DNA from 2 places in the Streptomyces sp. NPDC107581 genome. Region 1 is predicted to be linked to the other one. Evidence: riboswitches for the same ligand, from Rfam matches in the RefSeq annotation. Region 1 holds a riboswitch; the other holds the start of a gene.
What was found. Region 1 has a riboswitch for cyclic di-AMP ahead of ACZ7P3_RS19465 (C40 family peptidase). Riboswitches for the same ligand answer to the same signal wherever they lie in the genome.
Positions count from the first base shown of each region.

Region 2: another riboswitch for cyclic di-AMP. It lies ahead of ACZ7P3_RS20545 (transglycosylase SLT domain-containing protein); the one in region 1 lies ahead of ACZ7P3_RS19465 (C40 family peptidase).

Region 1 covers NZ_JBVKBH010000007.1:133,251-140,866, reverse strand. Annotated here, with positions in the region: gene ACZ7P3_RS19480 (C40 family peptidase) at 1-742, opposite strand, end outside; gene ACZ7P3_RS19475 (hypothetical protein) at 1,161-1,514, shown strand; gene ACZ7P3_RS19470 (SLAC1 family transporter) at 1,518-2,486, opposite strand; gene ACZ7P3_RS19465 (C40 family peptidase) at 2,560-3,597, opposite strand; cyclic di-AMP (ydaO/yuaA leader) riboswitch at 3,606-3,762, opposite strand; gene pcrA (DNA helicase PcrA) at 4,061-6,553, shown strand; gene ACZ7P3_RS19455 (M23 family metallopeptidase) at 6,624-7,616, opposite strand, start outside.
Region 2 covers NZ_JBVKBH010000007.1:352,741-360,356, reverse strand. Annotated here, with positions in the region: gene ACZ7P3_RS20560 (carboxylate--amine ligase) at 1-724, shown strand, start outside; gene ACZ7P3_RS20555 (FAD-dependent oxidoreductase) at 770-1,972, shown strand; gene ACZ7P3_RS20550 (HAD family hydrolase) at 2,484-3,296, shown strand; gene ACZ7P3_RS20545 (transglycosylase SLT domain-containing protein) at 3,331-3,819, opposite strand; cyclic di-AMP (ydaO/yuaA leader) riboswitch at 3,824-4,021, opposite strand; gene ACZ7P3_RS20540 (polyprenyl synthetase family protein) at 4,553-5,563, shown strand; gene ACZ7P3_RS20535 (LolA family protein) at 5,981-7,180, shown strand; gene ACZ7P3_RS20530 (ABC transporter ATP-binding protein) at 7,260-7,616, shown strand, end outside.

The DNA.
Region 1 (7,616 bases):
AGGCGACGGCGGCCGCCGCCCGGGCGTTGGGGGCGGCGACGGACCCGGCCCGTTCCAGGGCCGCCCGGGGGTCCGGGGCCGACCGCGAGGCACGGCCCGCCGCCGGGCCGCCGCCGGTGACCTGCGCCCGCTCCGGGGGAGTGAGCCGTGCCAGCAGCCTGCGCGCTTCCGTCAGCTTTCCGGTGATGGTCTGCTTCTGCCGCTTCAGCTCGGCCTGCCGCGACCGCAGCGACGCCACCTCGACGCGGGCGGCGCCGCGCAACTGCTCGATCTCCCGCAGCTGTTCGCGTACCCGCGCCACCGCCCCGGCCTGCCGCTCACCGGCCCGCTCCGCGAACGCGGCCCCGTCCAGGTAGCGGTCCGGGTCGCTGGAGAGTGCGAGCTGCCAGACGGGGTCGATCCCGCCCTGGCGGTACTGCGCCGTGGCGAACGAACCCAGAGCGTTCCGGGCCGCGTTGAACTTGTCCTGCCTGCGGGCGGTCTCGTCCCGCAGCGAGTTCAGCCGCCGCTGGGCCGTGTCCGCCTTCTCCTTTGCGCCGTTGTACTTCTCGGTGGCGGCCTCCGCCTCCTGGTACAGCTTGTCCACCTTGGTCTTCACCTGGGCCGGCGTCAGCTCCGGATCGGCGTGTCCCGTCCCGTCGAAGGCCGTCGCGCCGGCCGCGCCCGCCAGGGCGATGGTGGCCGCCGCACGGACGGTGTTGCCGCCGAGCGAGCGCTGTCGGGGCTTTCGGTGCGCTGCCACCTGGACCGTCACGTCCTTCCGTAGGACTTCTGCGACCGAGCGGTCGGAGAAGTCCGGCGCCGGCCCGCACAGGGGGAACGGGCCGCCGCCGGACCTTTCTCGGGGGTGGTGACCGAGTGCCGCCCCTGACCCGGACGGCGGTGGGGAGCCGGTCACCTGGGGGAGGACGCTAAACCGGACGGTGACGGGTGGGTGACGCACTGTACGGAACTGGCTGCGACGGATCGCGTCGTGACGGTATGTGACAGCATCGCCCGCCTGGAGTCGTCGTCTTCACGCAGCGTGGTGACCGATGTGCGGAATGCGGGTCACGCGGGAGCCGGGGAGTGCTATGGGGCGCATATATGCATGATCGACGAGTGCTGTGGGCGGGCCCGGTGACAGGAGCCTCCGGAGCCCCTGATTAGGCTCCGGGCTCATGGACGTACTCATCCATCTCTTCGTCGGCCTGCACATCATCGGTATCGCGGCGCTGCTCGGCGGTTTCCTCACCCAGATGAAGGCGATGGGCCAGGGCACGGCCCGCTTCGTCCCCGGGATGCTGCACGGCGCGCTCACCATGCTGGTCACCGGTGTGGCGCTGGTCGGCCTCAACCAGGCCGACGACCACCACGTCAACGCCGTCAAGATCGGCGTGAAGCTGGCTCTGCTGATCGTGATCCTCGGGCTGGTCTACGTGCAGCGCGACGAGGAGAAGGTCGACAAGCGCCTCTTCGGTCTGGTCGGCCTGCTGACCATGGCGAACATCTTCATCGCCGTGCTGTGGACGTGACGTTCAGCGTGCCCGGCTGATCCCGGCCCGGGCCGTCACCGCCGCACCGGCCGCGACCACGAGCCACGCCGCCACCGCGATCCACACCAGTACCCGCCCCGGCCCCTTCAGCCATTCGCCCCCGACGGCGGCCACGACAGACAGCGTGGCCGCCGCCGTCATTCCCATCGGGAACACCGTCGCCCAGCGCCGCACGTCGTAGCCCGGCCGCGGCCGGGCCACCTCGGCGGCCAGCAGCACCACGTACGAGGCCAGGCCCAGCGCGAGCAGCACGACCGTCACCTCACGCAGCACGTCGTGGTCGTCGTCGTTCCACAGGTACAGACGCGGGCTGTCGGCGGCCAGCAGCTTCGCCCCGGCCAGCGCCGAGATGGCGAGCGCCCCGCCCGCGATCCACTGGTCCCCGGCCCCCTCGAGGACCTGCCGTGCGTCGAAGTGCGTCAGGGCGAGCCCGTAGAGCACCAGGCCCAGCCAGAACAGCACCATCGCGGCGCGTGCGAGCCATGCCGTCGTCGTGGCCGCGGCCAGCGTGGCCGCCAGCACCGCGAGCCCCTGGGCGGACACGCAACACAGGAACACCGCACCCGGCATGCGCGGCTGCCAGTGCCGTACGACGGGAAGCAGCAGCGCCGGCCAGAGCAGCGCCGCCAGGGCCAGCAGCGCCTGTGCGAGCTGCTGCCGGCCGAGCTCCGAGATCCGGGTGCCGAGCACCGCCGTGGCGGCGACGGCGGTGAGCGCGCCGGGGCTCCGGGCCCCGGCGACCCACAGCTCCCACTGCCCGACCAGCCGGACGGCGAAGCTCGCGGCGAGCGCCACCCAGGCGACGCAGGTCAGCCACAGGAAGGCGCGGGACAGCGTCTCGGCACCCGTCAGGTGCAGGCTCACCGACACGATGCCGGTCGCCATGACGGCGGCCCCCGCCGCCGGCGGACGCCCCGCCCACCACGCACGCAGAGCCGAGATGCCGGACATGCGCCCGATGCTAGGGAGCGGGGCGGCCCGCACGGTGGGGGCACGCGCGCGTGGGGCTCGAAAAGAGCACGGGTCAGGCGGGCCGCACCACGCAGTGGATGATCGATTCGCCGCCGTGGTGGACGGACTCCTCGCAGACGTGCGCGCCCGGCTTCGGGGCGTGGATCATCATGCCGTCGCCGGTGCAGAGACCGACGTGGCTGCTGTCCCCGTGGAAGAAGACCAGGTCACCGGGGAGAGCCTCGGCGAGGGGCACGCGGGTGCCCGCGTGGGCCTGGGCGTGGCCGACGCGCGGGAGGCTGACGCCGGCGGCCCTCCAGGCGGCCTGGACGAGGCCGGAGCAGTCGTAGGAGCCGGGGCCGCTGGCACCGGACACGTACGGCTTGCCGACCTGGGCCCGGGCGAAGGCGACCGCCGTGTCGGCCCGGGTGGCGTACGAGCCGGCGGATCCGCCGGCCGACGGGGCGGTCTCCTGCCGTGCCGGTGCCTGCAGCGGCGCCGGCCCGGCCGTCTGCCGCGCGGGCTCCGTGCGGTTCTGCTGCCCGGGCGCGGCCGGCCCGGTGTTCTCCTGGGCCGTCAGCCGTGACAGCAGCTCGCGCGCGGTGACGAGCTTCGCCTGAACGGTGGCCTTGGCCGTCTTCACGTCGTACGGCGACGCGGCCGGCGTCCCGGGGGCCGCGGTGGTCCTGCCCCGCTCGGCAGCGCCCTTCACCCGCGAGGCCAGCCGGTTCATCACCCGGTGCGGGGCGAAGTGGTCCTGCGGATACTCCGCGAGGAGGGCGGCCGTGTCCGGTTCGGCGGCGAACGGCCCCAGCCCGTCACGGGCCTTGGCGAGCGGGCCGGGGCGCCGGGCACTCTCCTCGCCGAGGACGTCCACCCGCTTCTGCGGCCGGCCGGCCGGCTCCTCCGCCGCCGCCGTGTCGGCCCGGCGGTAGAACTCGTCGACCTTCCTCTCGATCTCCGCCGGGCTGGGCCGGCCGTCGAGGGCGGGGGCGGCCTCGGCCGTCTGGGACAGGACGGCCACGGAGGTGAAGGCGGCGGTGGCGAGGGCGGGCGTGCGGACGCCCGGCCCGAGGGTTCCGCCGGGGCGCGGCTTGCGGTGCGACGCCAAGAGAGGCGACTCCTTCCAATGTGCCGCCTACCGGGTTAGCTGTCGGGTTCGGGCGGATGGCTCGGAAGGGTTGCCCTACGGCGTCGTCCCGGGCGGGAGTCAGCCGATTCACCCCAGGATCGGTGGGTCCCCGGCTCCGGTGGCCGCGCGGGGCGCACCGAACTCGGCGGAGGCCGCTGCGCTCGGCGACGTTCGCCGGAAGGGGGTCGTGCGGCCTGACGGCAACCTAGCCAACTCGTGTGACTCCTGTGAAGGTTGGTGTGCCATATGTCCGATACATTTCCGTGACCTGAGGCCGTTTTCATACCCGGGTGACAAGGCACTTCCGCAGCGTGAGGGCCGATCGGCACGGAGCGGCGCGATGATCAACTCTCCGTAGTCGTGTCCGATAGCGGACTGTGCGGGGGCCGAGTTTCCGGGGTGGCGACCGGTTGTCGGTGCGGCGCCCTAAACTCGGAGAGCGATGAGCAGCCTCTTTGACGACAGCTTCCTGGCGGACCTCCAGGCCCCTCGCGGGCGCGAGGAGGAGCCCCCGCCACCGCCCGAGGACGATCACGCTCCGGAGCCGCTTCCGGACGATCTGTTCGGCGGGAAGTTCGACGCACCGCCGGAGCGCGACGCCCACTACCGCGACGGCGCCCCGCGCCCGGCGCTCGACGCGGCAGCGCTCCTGCAGGGGCTGAACGAGAACCAGCGCGCCGCGGTCGTGCACGCCGGCTCCCCACTGCTCATCGTCGCCGGCGCCGGCTCCGGCAAGACCCGCGTGCTCACCCACCGCATCGCGCATCTGCTCGCCGAGCGCCAGGTGCACCCGGGCCAGATCCTCGCGATCACCTTCACCAACAAGGCCGCGGGCGAGATGAAGGAGCGCGTCGAGCAGCTCGTCGGCCCGCGCGCGAACGCGATGTGGGTCATGACGTTCCACAGCGCCTGCGTACGGATCCTGCGGCGCGAGTCGAAGAAGCTCGGCTTCACGTCGAGCTTCTCCATCTACGACGCCGCCGACAGCAAGCGGCTGATGGCCCTGGTCTGCCGCGACCTGGACCTCGACCCCAAGCGTTTCCCGCCCAAGTCCTTCAGCGCCAAGATCAGCAACCTCAAGAACGAGCTGATCGACGAGGAGGACTTCGCCGCCCGCGCGGGCGACGGCTTCGAGAAGACCCTCGCCCAGGCCTACGCGCTCTACCAGTCGCGGCTGCGCGAGGCCAACGCGCTCGACTTCGACGACCTGATCATGACGACGGTCAATCTGCTGCGCGCCTTCCCGGACGTCGCCGAGCACTACCGCCGCCGCTTCCGGCACGTCCTGGTCGACGAGTACCAGGACACCAACCACGCCCAGTACGCCCTGGTGCGCGAGCTGGTCGGCACCGGCGAGCGGGCCGCCGGGGACATCGACGTACCGCCCGGCGAAGGCGACCTGCCGCCCGCCGAGCTGTGCGTCGTGGGTGACGCGGACCAGTCGATCTACGCCTTCCGGGGTGCGACCATCCGCAACATCCTCCAGTTCGAGGAGGACTACCCGAACGCCACGACGATCCTGCTGGAGCAGAACTACCGCTCCACGCAGACCATCCTGTCCGCCGCCAACGCGGTCATCGAGCGCAACGAGTCCCGCCGCCCGAAGAACCTGTGGACCAACGCCGGCCAGGGTGCGGGGATCACCGGCTACGTCGCCGACACCGAGCACGACGAGGCCCAGTTCGTCGCCGACGAGATAGACCGCCTCACGGACGCGGGCGAGGCGAAGGCCGGGGACGTCGCCGTCTTCTACCGCACCAACGCCCAGTCCCGTGTCTTCGAAGAGGTCTTCATCCGCGTCGGCCTGCCCTACAAGGTCGTCGGCGGCGTGCGCTTCTACGAGCGCAAGGAGGTCCGGGACGTCCTGGCCTACCTGCGCGTCCTTGCCAACCCCGAGGACTCGGTGCCGCTGCGCCGCATCCTCAACGTCCCCAAGCGGGGCATCGGCGAGCGCGCGGAAGCGATGATCGACGCCCTGTCCCAGCGGGAGAAGATCAGCTTCCCGCAGGCCCTCAGGCGCGTGGACGAGGCCTACGGCATGGCCGCGCGCTCCACCAACGCGGTCAAGCGGTTCAACGTACTGATGGAGGACCTGCGCACGATCGTGGAGTCCGGGGCCGGACCGGCGACCGTCCTGGAAGCGATCCTCGAACGCACGGGCTACCTGGCCGAGTTGCAGGCCTCCACCGACCCGCAGGACGAGACCCGCATCGAGAACCTCCAGGAACTCGCGGCCGTGGCACTGGAGTTCGAGCAGGAGCGCGGCGAGGGCGAGCAGGGCACCCTGGCCGACTTCCTGGAGCGGGTGGCGCTGGTCGCCGACTCCGACCAGATCCCCGACGAGGACGACGAAGGCTCCGGCGTCATCACCCTGATGACCCTGCACACCGCCAAGGGCCTGGAGTTCCCGGTCGTCTTCCTGACCGGCATGGAGGACGGCGTCTTCCCCCACATGCGCGCCCTCGGCCAGACCAAGGAGCTGGAGGAGGAACGGCGTCTGGCGTACGTCGGCATCACGCGCGCGCGGGAGCGGCTGTACCTCACGCGGTCGGCGATGCGCAGCGCCTGGGGCCAGCCGTCGTACAACCCGCCCTCCCGCTTCCTGGAGGAGATCCCGGCGGCCCATGTGCAGTGGAAGCGGACGGGAGCGGCCGCACCGGTCTCCTCCGGACCGGCGTCCGGGATCGCGTCCTCGCTCTCCTCGTCCCGCTCGCGCTCGTCGGCGTCGGGTGCGTCGGGCTTCGCCACCCGGCGGGCCTCCGAGAAGCCGGTGGTGTCCCTGGCGGTCGGCGACCGGGTCACCCACGACCAGTTCGGGCTCGGGACGGTCGTCGCGGTGTCGGGCGCGGACGACAAGGCCCAGGCGACGATCGACTTCGGGGACGGCAAGTCGAAGCGGCTGCTGCTGCGGTACGCGCCGGTCGAGAAGCTGTAGCCGGACCGCCCCGGGAAGCCGTGGACGAACTGAGCCCCGCCGGACCGGCGGGGCTCACTTCATACGGGGCTCAGGTCGGGTCCAGGCCGTGGCTGCGCAGCCACGGCAGCGGGTCTATGGCCGCACCGCCCGCGGGCCGTACCTCGAAGTGCAGGTGCGGGCCGGTGGAGTTGCCCGAGTTGCCGGAGTAGGCGACCGGCTGGCCGGCCTTCACGGAGGTACCGGAGGCGACGCGGTAGCTGGAGAGGTGGCAGTACCAGGTCTCCGTGCCGTCCTTCGCCGTCACGATCAGCATGTTGCCGTAGGCGCTGTTCCACTTGGTGGAGACGACGCCGTCGGTGGCGGCCATCACCGTGGTGCCGTACGAGACCGGGAAGTCGATGCCCGTGTGCACGGACATCCAGTTCACACCGGCCTGGCCGAAGTAGGCGCTGAGGCCCTTCTGCGTGACCGGCAGCACGAACTTGGGCCGCAGCCGCTCCTTGAGCGCGGCCGCCGCGGCCGCCTTCTTCTTCTCCAGCGCCTGCTGCGTCTTGAGGTCGATGCGGTCCTGCGTACGGCTCGCCCGGTCGGCGAAGTTGTCGGCGCTCGCGGAGAGGGTCTTGAGCTGGCTGTCCAGCTCGCTGTTGGCGATGGACGGCTTCACCGCATGCGCGTCCGAGGCCGAGGCGGTGGTGTCCTTGCCGCCGTCGGTCAGGCTCCCCACGGAGGCGGCCGCGATCCCGGCGACCCCCATCACACAGGCCGAGGGCACGGCGACGGTCAGCAGCGCGGAGCGCTTGGGGGGCGTACGACGCCGGGAACGCGCCCCGCCGCGGGAGCCCGCACGGGACGCCGGGGCCGGGGCGATCTCTTCCTGGTCCTCGAGCAGGGACGGTACGGCAGGCATCTCGCCGGTGGCGCCCAACGCGCCGTCCCCGCCGGACGGTTCATCGAAGCCGCCGTACTCCCCGTACCCGCCGGGGGCGGCGTTCTCGTACGTCACCTGCGCGAAGGCGGCGGTCGCCTGCGCGTCGCCGACCTGCTCGAACGTCGCCGTGGCCTGCTGGTCGAACGGTTCGGC
Region 2 (7,616 bases), 220 kb from region 1:
GCGCAGACGGCCCGCCGTCAACGGCACCACGAGGATCGCCACCCGTGAGGGCCTGCTCACCCTCGCCCGCGACTGGGGCGAACAGCCCGGCGTGATCCTCCAGGAGTACCTGCCGAGGGAGGAGGCCGAGGACTGGATCGTGCACGCCTGCTTCGACGCCGACTCCAGCCCGCTGGCCCTCTTCACCGGCGTCAAGGTCCGCTCCTGGCCGCCGCACGCGGGTATGACGGCGAACGCGTACGTCGTCGACAACCCGGAACTCGCCGACCTCGCCGCGCGTTTCATCAAACAGATCGGCTTCAGCGGCATCATCGACCTCGACCTGCGCTTCGACCGGCGCGACGGACAGTACAAGCTCCTCGATTTCAACCCGCGCATGGGCGCCCAGTTCCGGCTCTTCGAGAACGAGTCGGGAGTGGACGTCGTCCGCGCCATGCACCTGAACCTGACCGGCCGGCCCGTTCCGGAGGGGGAGCAGCGCGCCGGCCACCGCTACATCGTGGAGAACATCGACCTGCCCGCCCTCCTCGCCTACCGCCGCAGCGGCTATACGACGCCGCACGCGCCGGCGAGGCCGAGCGGGACGGAGCTGGCCTGGCTCGCGGGGGACGACCCGCTGCCGTTCCTCACGATGCTCGCCCGCTTCGTGCGCCCGGGCGCGAAGCACCTCTATCAGCTGTGGCGGACCAACCGCCGAGGCAGCACCACCACCGCCACGAAGTAGGCAAGGCCACCACTGTGGCGCACCGTGTCTCTGGGGAGGGACTTCGTGATTCGACCGGTTGCAGTCATCGGGGCCGGGCCGTACGGCCTGTCCACCGCCGCCCATCTGCGGGCGCGCGGCATCCCCGTCCGCGTCTTCGGCGACCCCATGGTCAGCTGGCGCGAGCACATGCCCGCGGGCATGCTCCTCAAGTCGACCCCCGCCGCCTCCAACCTCGACTGCCCGCAGCCCGGACACACCCTCGCCGACTACTGCGACGCGGCCGGCATCCGCCGGCTGGTCACCGACGAGGACATCATCCCGGCGGAGACCTTCGTCGCCTACGGCGAGTGGTTCCAGCAGAAGCTGCTGCCCGAACTGGAGCGGGTCCGCGTCGTCTCCGTCGACCGGGACAAGAGCGGCGGGTTCGAACTCAAGCTGGACTCGGGAGAGTTGTTCACCGCCCGCGCGGTCGTGGTCGCCACCGGCCTGTCGGGATTCGCCCACTTCCCGGCGGAGCTGGCGGGAGCGGCGGCCGACGGACCCGCACCCACCGGGCCGGTCTCCCACAGCTCCCAGCACCACGACCTCACCCGCTTCGCCGGCAAGGAGCTGATCGTCGTCGGCGCCGGCCAGTCCGCACTGGAGACGGCGGCGCTCGCCGCCGAGGCCGGAGCCCAGGTGCGCGTGGTCTCGCGCGGCCGCGGCCGGGTCGCTTTCGGGGCCCCGCCCTGGGACCAGCCGAAGCTGCGCCCCGAGTCCCCCTTCGGCCGTGCCTGGTCCCTGTGGGCGCTCAGCTACTACCCGCAGCCGTACCGCTTCCTGCCCGCCCGGACCCGCCACTACCTGGTCCGCCGGGTCCTCGGCCCGCTCGGCGCCTGGTGGCTGCGCGACCGCTTCGAGGACAAGGTCCAGGTCCAGGAGGTCGAGCGGGTGCTGGGCGCCGAGGCCCAGGACGGCACCCCGGTCCTCACCGTCCGCACGCACGGCGGACCCGTCGAGCAGCTGCCCGCCGACCACGTCATCGCGGCCACCGGCTACCGGGTGAACATCGCCGCGATGGACTTCCTCGGCCACGAACTGCGCACCCGCCTCGCGGTGAGCAGGGGCGCCCCCAGGCTCGGCGCCGGCTATGTCTCCTCGGTCCCCGGTCTGTACTTCACCGGCCTTCCGGCGGCGTCCTCCTACGGCCCGGTGATGCGCTTCGTCTGCGGCACGGAGTTCGCCTCGCCGCGCCTGGCCCAGCACCTGGCGGCGGCGCACCGCTGAGACCGGCGGGCAGCACATCACCGAACGGGTGACGGTCGTCGTCCAGGCGCCGGATGCGGAAGAGGAGGGCGTGGACGGGGGAGGACGTGGATCCCCGGTCCCCGCCGGCCGGGGAAGACCAACGGCTGCAGCGCCTGTGTGCACGCCGCGCGGTCGGCCCGCGCGGGGCCGGTGCGAGCGAGGAGCGGATCGCGGCCGTCTGCGCCCGGCCCGAGGCGCCCCGGTTCTCCGGGGCCGCGCGGGCGGCGCCGCAGCCGACCGAGCGGGTCACGCGGCGCGCCGACCGCTCCGAGGTGCGGTGCCGCACGCCCTGTGGGCTGAAGCGGCCGGTTGCTTCGGCGAGGCGAGAAGCAGCTCTCCGCGCGGATGCTCACCATCCCGCTCACCGCCAGGCCCGACCGTATCAACACCGCCATCAGGGAGCCCGCAGGCACCACTTGGGGGTGAGAAGCGCACAAGTCGGCGGACAACAGGGTGAGTCGGCGGGGTGCGCTGTCCGTATTCTCTGATCATGGCTGCACCCCCCGCATACGCACTGATCGCCACTGACCTGGACGGGACACTGCTGCGTGGTGACGACACCGTCTCGGACCGGTCGCTCGCCGCGCTCACGAGGGCGGCAGGGGCCGGCGCCCGGCATCTGGTGGTGACGGGCCGCCCGGCCCCCCGGGTGCGGCCCCTGCTGGACGGCCTCGGGTGCACGGGGCTCGCGGTCTGCGGGCAGGGCGCGCAGGTCTACGACGCCGGAGCCGGTCGTCTGCTGTGGTCGGTGCGCCTCGACCGGGAGCTCGCCGAGACCGCGCTCGGCAAGATCGAGGCCGAGGTGGGGCAGGTCTACGCGGCCGTCGACCAGGACGGGGTGGACGGCCTCACGCTGATCGAGCCGGGGTATCTGATGCCGCACCCGACCCTGCCCGCCGTGCGGGTCGGCCGGCGCGACGACCTGTGGTGCGAGCCCATCAGCAAGGTGCTGCTGCGCCATCACGCCCTGTCCGACGACGAGTTGGCGACGATCGCGCGCTCGGTGGTGGGCTCGCTGGCGACGGTCACGATGTCGGGGCCGGGGACCGTGGAACTCCAGCCGTGCGGTGTCACCAAGGCGACGGGGCTGGCGCTGGCGGCCGACCACCTGGGGATCGCCGCCGGCCGGGCCCTGGCCTTCGGCGACATGCCCAATGACATCCCCATGTTCGACTGGGCCGCGCACGGTGTCGCCATGGCCAATGCCCACCCGGAACTCAAGGCGGTCGCCGACGAGGTCACCCTGTCGAACGAGGACGACGGCATTGCCGTCGTCCTCGAAAGACTGTTCCCGACCGACTGACCGGGATATCAGTAGGGCCCGCCGCGGACGCTCGTCAGTAGGCGCCGTTGACGTTGTCGATCGACCCGTAGCGCGCGGCCGCGTAGTTGCAGGCGGCGGTGATGTTCGCGACCGGGTCGTAGATGTCGAAGGACGTTCCGGCCACGTGGTAGGTGTTGAACGTCGGGTCGATGACCTGGAGCAGGCCCTTGGACGGGATGCCCTTGGCGGCGTTGGAGTCCCAGAGGTTGATGGCGTTCGGGTTGCCCGAGGACTCGCGGATGATGTTGCGGTGGATGCCGTTGTAGGTGCCCGGGATCTTCTTCTCGGCCATGATCGCGAGCGACTCGTGGATCCAGCCGTCGAGGTTGTTCGGGTACCCGGCGAGCGTGGTGGACGGCGTGGTGGCCGTGGGGGTGGCTGCGGAGGCGTCGGCCGCGCCGATGAGCGGCAGGGCGAGGACCGCGGCGCCGGTGCCGGCGACGGTGAGCGTGCGGATGAGGCGGTTGGTGCGAATGCGGAGGTGCTGAGCGGCAGCAGGCATGGCGATGTCCTCTCCGTCGCCTACGAGGTGAGCTGTCGGGTTCGGGCGCGGGGAGTTGCCCGGCCGGACCTCCGGGGAGGCCTGGCTTCACCCCTAGCCGTTCCGGTGACGACATGTGCGTCTGCAACATGTGCCGCCCGGTCCAGCGGCTTACCTGGGTCCCCCGCTCCTGCCGTACGAATGAGTTCGTCGATGGGTGGTGTCAGACGCGGCAGGATTCGGCGTTCGCCTGACAGGCCCGGAAGCTATGCGAGAGCACATGTCCGGAACAAGTAGTGGATTCACACAACGTGCCAGTTGACCTTGGTCTGTCCCGTATGGGGTACTTGATCCTTTGCTGTTGCCAACGCTCAACTGGCCGGTGCCGCAAGGGGGAACGGTGGTGGTGCCGGGTGGCTGGATATGTCGGCCCGCGTGACCCAACTCACGAAATAGCAAACTGCATCAAATAGGACATGAGGGATTAGAGGGATTAGCTGACTGTGACACGGAAGGAGTAATTTGCTCACGGCCCGGTTCGCGACAAATCGGACGAGTTCCTGTTAAGTCAATGCATGTCTGTCGTTATCAGATGATCAAGAACATACCGGCCGTGATCCGATACCGCCCGGGCTGGACCGGTGGGCGCTATCGGTGATCGAAACAGGACCGGATACGCTGACTTGAGTGATGGCAGCGACCTATCGACAAACCGTGTAACCGCCAGCAGACACCAGCAGACAGGAGACCCCTCGTGACCGTCGTCGGGCCGTTCGGGCTGAGCGTGCGGGACCAGGCTCTGGAAGCCGATGTCCAGGCCGGATTGGCGGCTGTCGAGGAAGGCTTGCTCGAAGCCACCAAGAGCGAGGTCCCGTTCATCACGGGGGCCGCGCAGCACCTCGTACGGGCCGGTGGGAAGCGGTTCCGGCCGCTGCTCGTGATGCTCGCGGCACAGTTCGGCGATCCGTACGCGCCGGGCGTCGTACCGTCTGCCGTCGTCGTGGAGCTGACCCATCTGGCCACGCTGTACCACGACGACGTCATGGACGAGGCGGCCGTGCGGCGCGGTGTGGACAGCGCCAACACGCGCTGGGGCAACTCCGTCGCGGTCCTGACCGGCGACTTCCTCTTCGCCCGTGCCTCCCAGATCCTCGCCGACCTCGGCCCCGAGGCGGTCCGGGTGCAGGCCCTCGCGTTCGAGCGGCTGGTCACCGGGCAGATCCTGGAGACCGCGGGTCCCTCGGACGGCCGCGACCCGGTCGAGCACTATCTGGACGTGCTCGGCGGCAAGACGGGATCGCTGGTGGCGGTCTCCTGCCGGTTCGGCGCGATGATGTCCGGCGCCGACGAGACGGTCGTCGACGTGCTCACCCAGTACGGCGAGCGGCTCGGGGTCGCCTTCCAGCTCGCCGACGACGTCCTGGACATCGCCTCCGACTCGCGCGAGTCCGGCAAGACCCCGGGAACCGACCTGCGCGAGGGCATCCCGACGCTGCCCGTGCTCCGGCTGCGCGAGCGCGCCGCACGCCTCGGCCTGCCCGAGGACCTCGCCCTGTGCGAGCTGCTGGACTCCGACCTCAGCGACGACGCCCGGCTCGCCGAGGCGCTCACCGCCCTGCGGGCGCACCCCGCGCTGGAGCAGGCCCGCCGGGACACCGTCCGGTACGCGGAGGAGGCGCGGTCCGTGCTGGCCCCGCTGCCGGAGTGCGACTCCAAGGCGGCGCTGATCGAGCTGTGCGACGCGGTGGTGCACCGGGCCGGCTAGGCCTGTCGAACGGAACGGGCCAGGCTCGTCGGTCGGAACAGGTCAGGCCGGTCGGGCGCATCGGGCGAGGCCGGTCGGGCGCATCGGGCGAGGCCGGTCGGTTGGATCGGGCCAGGCCGGTTGCGTGCATCGGGCAAGGCCGGTCGGGCGGATCAAGACGGGATCGCGGGGGCTGCCCGCGGTGAGTGCGAGGGCGGTGTCTCCCACCGGACCCCTACGGGTCGGGGGAGGTGCCGCCCTCGCTTGTCATACCGCAGGCGTACACGGAGTTGCCTCCGAGGTCTGACGCTTCCGCGCGGCCGATTTGGTCAGATGGAAACCACGGAAATCACCACTCCTCACCGATTCGGGTGAGAATGGCGGCTCAGGTGGACCAGAGTGAGGACAGCCGCCGCCGACGACGGAGGTAAGGCACAGATGGCACCGTACGAATCCGACGACGCAGCGGGCGCCACGCCGGACGAGGACCTGCGCTCGGGCCGCCGCAAGGCCGCCCGGTACGTGGTCCCGGTCGCGGTGGTGGGGGTGGCGGCGGCCACGATCGGGCTGGTCCCGGCGCTTGCCGACTCCGGTGACCCCGACCTGCCCAGGATCACCGCCCAGCAGCTCATCGAGAAGATCGCCAAGTCGGACGTGCAGCAGCTGTCCGGCACGGTGAAGGTCAGCACCGACCTCGGCCTGCCGGACCTCGGCGGCCTGGAGAGCAGCCTGGCCTCGGGGGCTGCCCAGGGCGGCGGTGACGGCTCCTCCGCGGACCCGAAGTCCAAGCTCACCGAGCTGGTATCCGGCACGCACACCCTGCGCGTGGCCGTCGACGGCCCGGACCGGCAGAAGCTGTCGCTGCTGGAGAGCGGCGCCGAGTACAGCCTCATCCACAGCGGCAAGGACGTGTGGGGCTACGACAGCAAGAGCAACGAGGTCTACCACGGCACCGAAGCCGCCTCCGGCAAGGAGCACCGGGCCGAGCGGCCGGCCACGCCCAAGGACTTCGCCGACGAGGCCCTGAAGTCGGTCGACGACACCACGTCCGTGACCGTCGACGGCACCGCCCAGGTCGCCGGACGCGACGCCTACAAGCTGCTGATCAAGCCCAAGCAGTCCGGCACCACGGTCGGCGCGATCAGCATCGCCGTGGACGCGAAGACGGGGCAGCCGCTGAAGTTCACGCTGACGCCGAAGAGCGGCGGCGCCGCCGTGCTCGACGCGGGCTTCACGCAGGTCTCCTTCGCCGAGCCGGCCGCCTCCACCTTCGACTTCACCCCGCCCAAGGGCGCGAAGGTCACCGAGGAGAAGCCGGGGTCCAAGGCGCCGGAGCACGCCCCGAAGTCCGGCGAGGACCTCGCCAGGGGCCTGGACGGTGCCACCGTGCTCGGCAAGGGCTGGACGTCCATCGCCACCTTCGGCACCGGCGCCAAGGGCGGCCTGCCGTCCGGCTCCGAGGGCGGCGCCTTCGGCGGCTTCCTCGGCTCGCTCGGCGACCAGGTGTCCGGCAAGTTCGGCAAGGGCACGGTCTTCTCCACCCGACTGGTCAACGCCCTGATCACCGACGACGGCAAGGTGTACGCCGGCGCGGTCACCAAGGACGCACTGGTGAAGGCGGCGAACGAAGGGAAGTGACCTCCCGGGGCCCGCGGGGTGCCCGGACAGGGTCCGGACACCCCGGTGCGCTCCGGGGACACGACGAATCGAGGGACCGATGCACGAACCGTCCGCCGCGGAGCGGCACTCGGGGGACACGGCGGAGCGGGACGCGGGGGGCCCGGCGGAGCGGGACGCGGGAGATACGGCGGAGCAGGCCGCGCAGGACGCGCGGGCGCACGTCATCGCCACGCGCGGCCTCACCAAGCGCTACCGCGGCGGGCAACTCGCCGTCGACGGCCTCGATCTGACCGTCCCTGCGGGCAGCGTCTTCGGCTTCCTCGGCCCGAACGGCTCCGGCAAGACCACCACCATCCGCATGCTGATGGGCCTGATCGAGCCGACCTCGGGCACGGCCCGGGTACTGGGCCTCCCCATGCCCCGGGCCGGCCGCGCCGTCCTCCCGCAGGTCGGC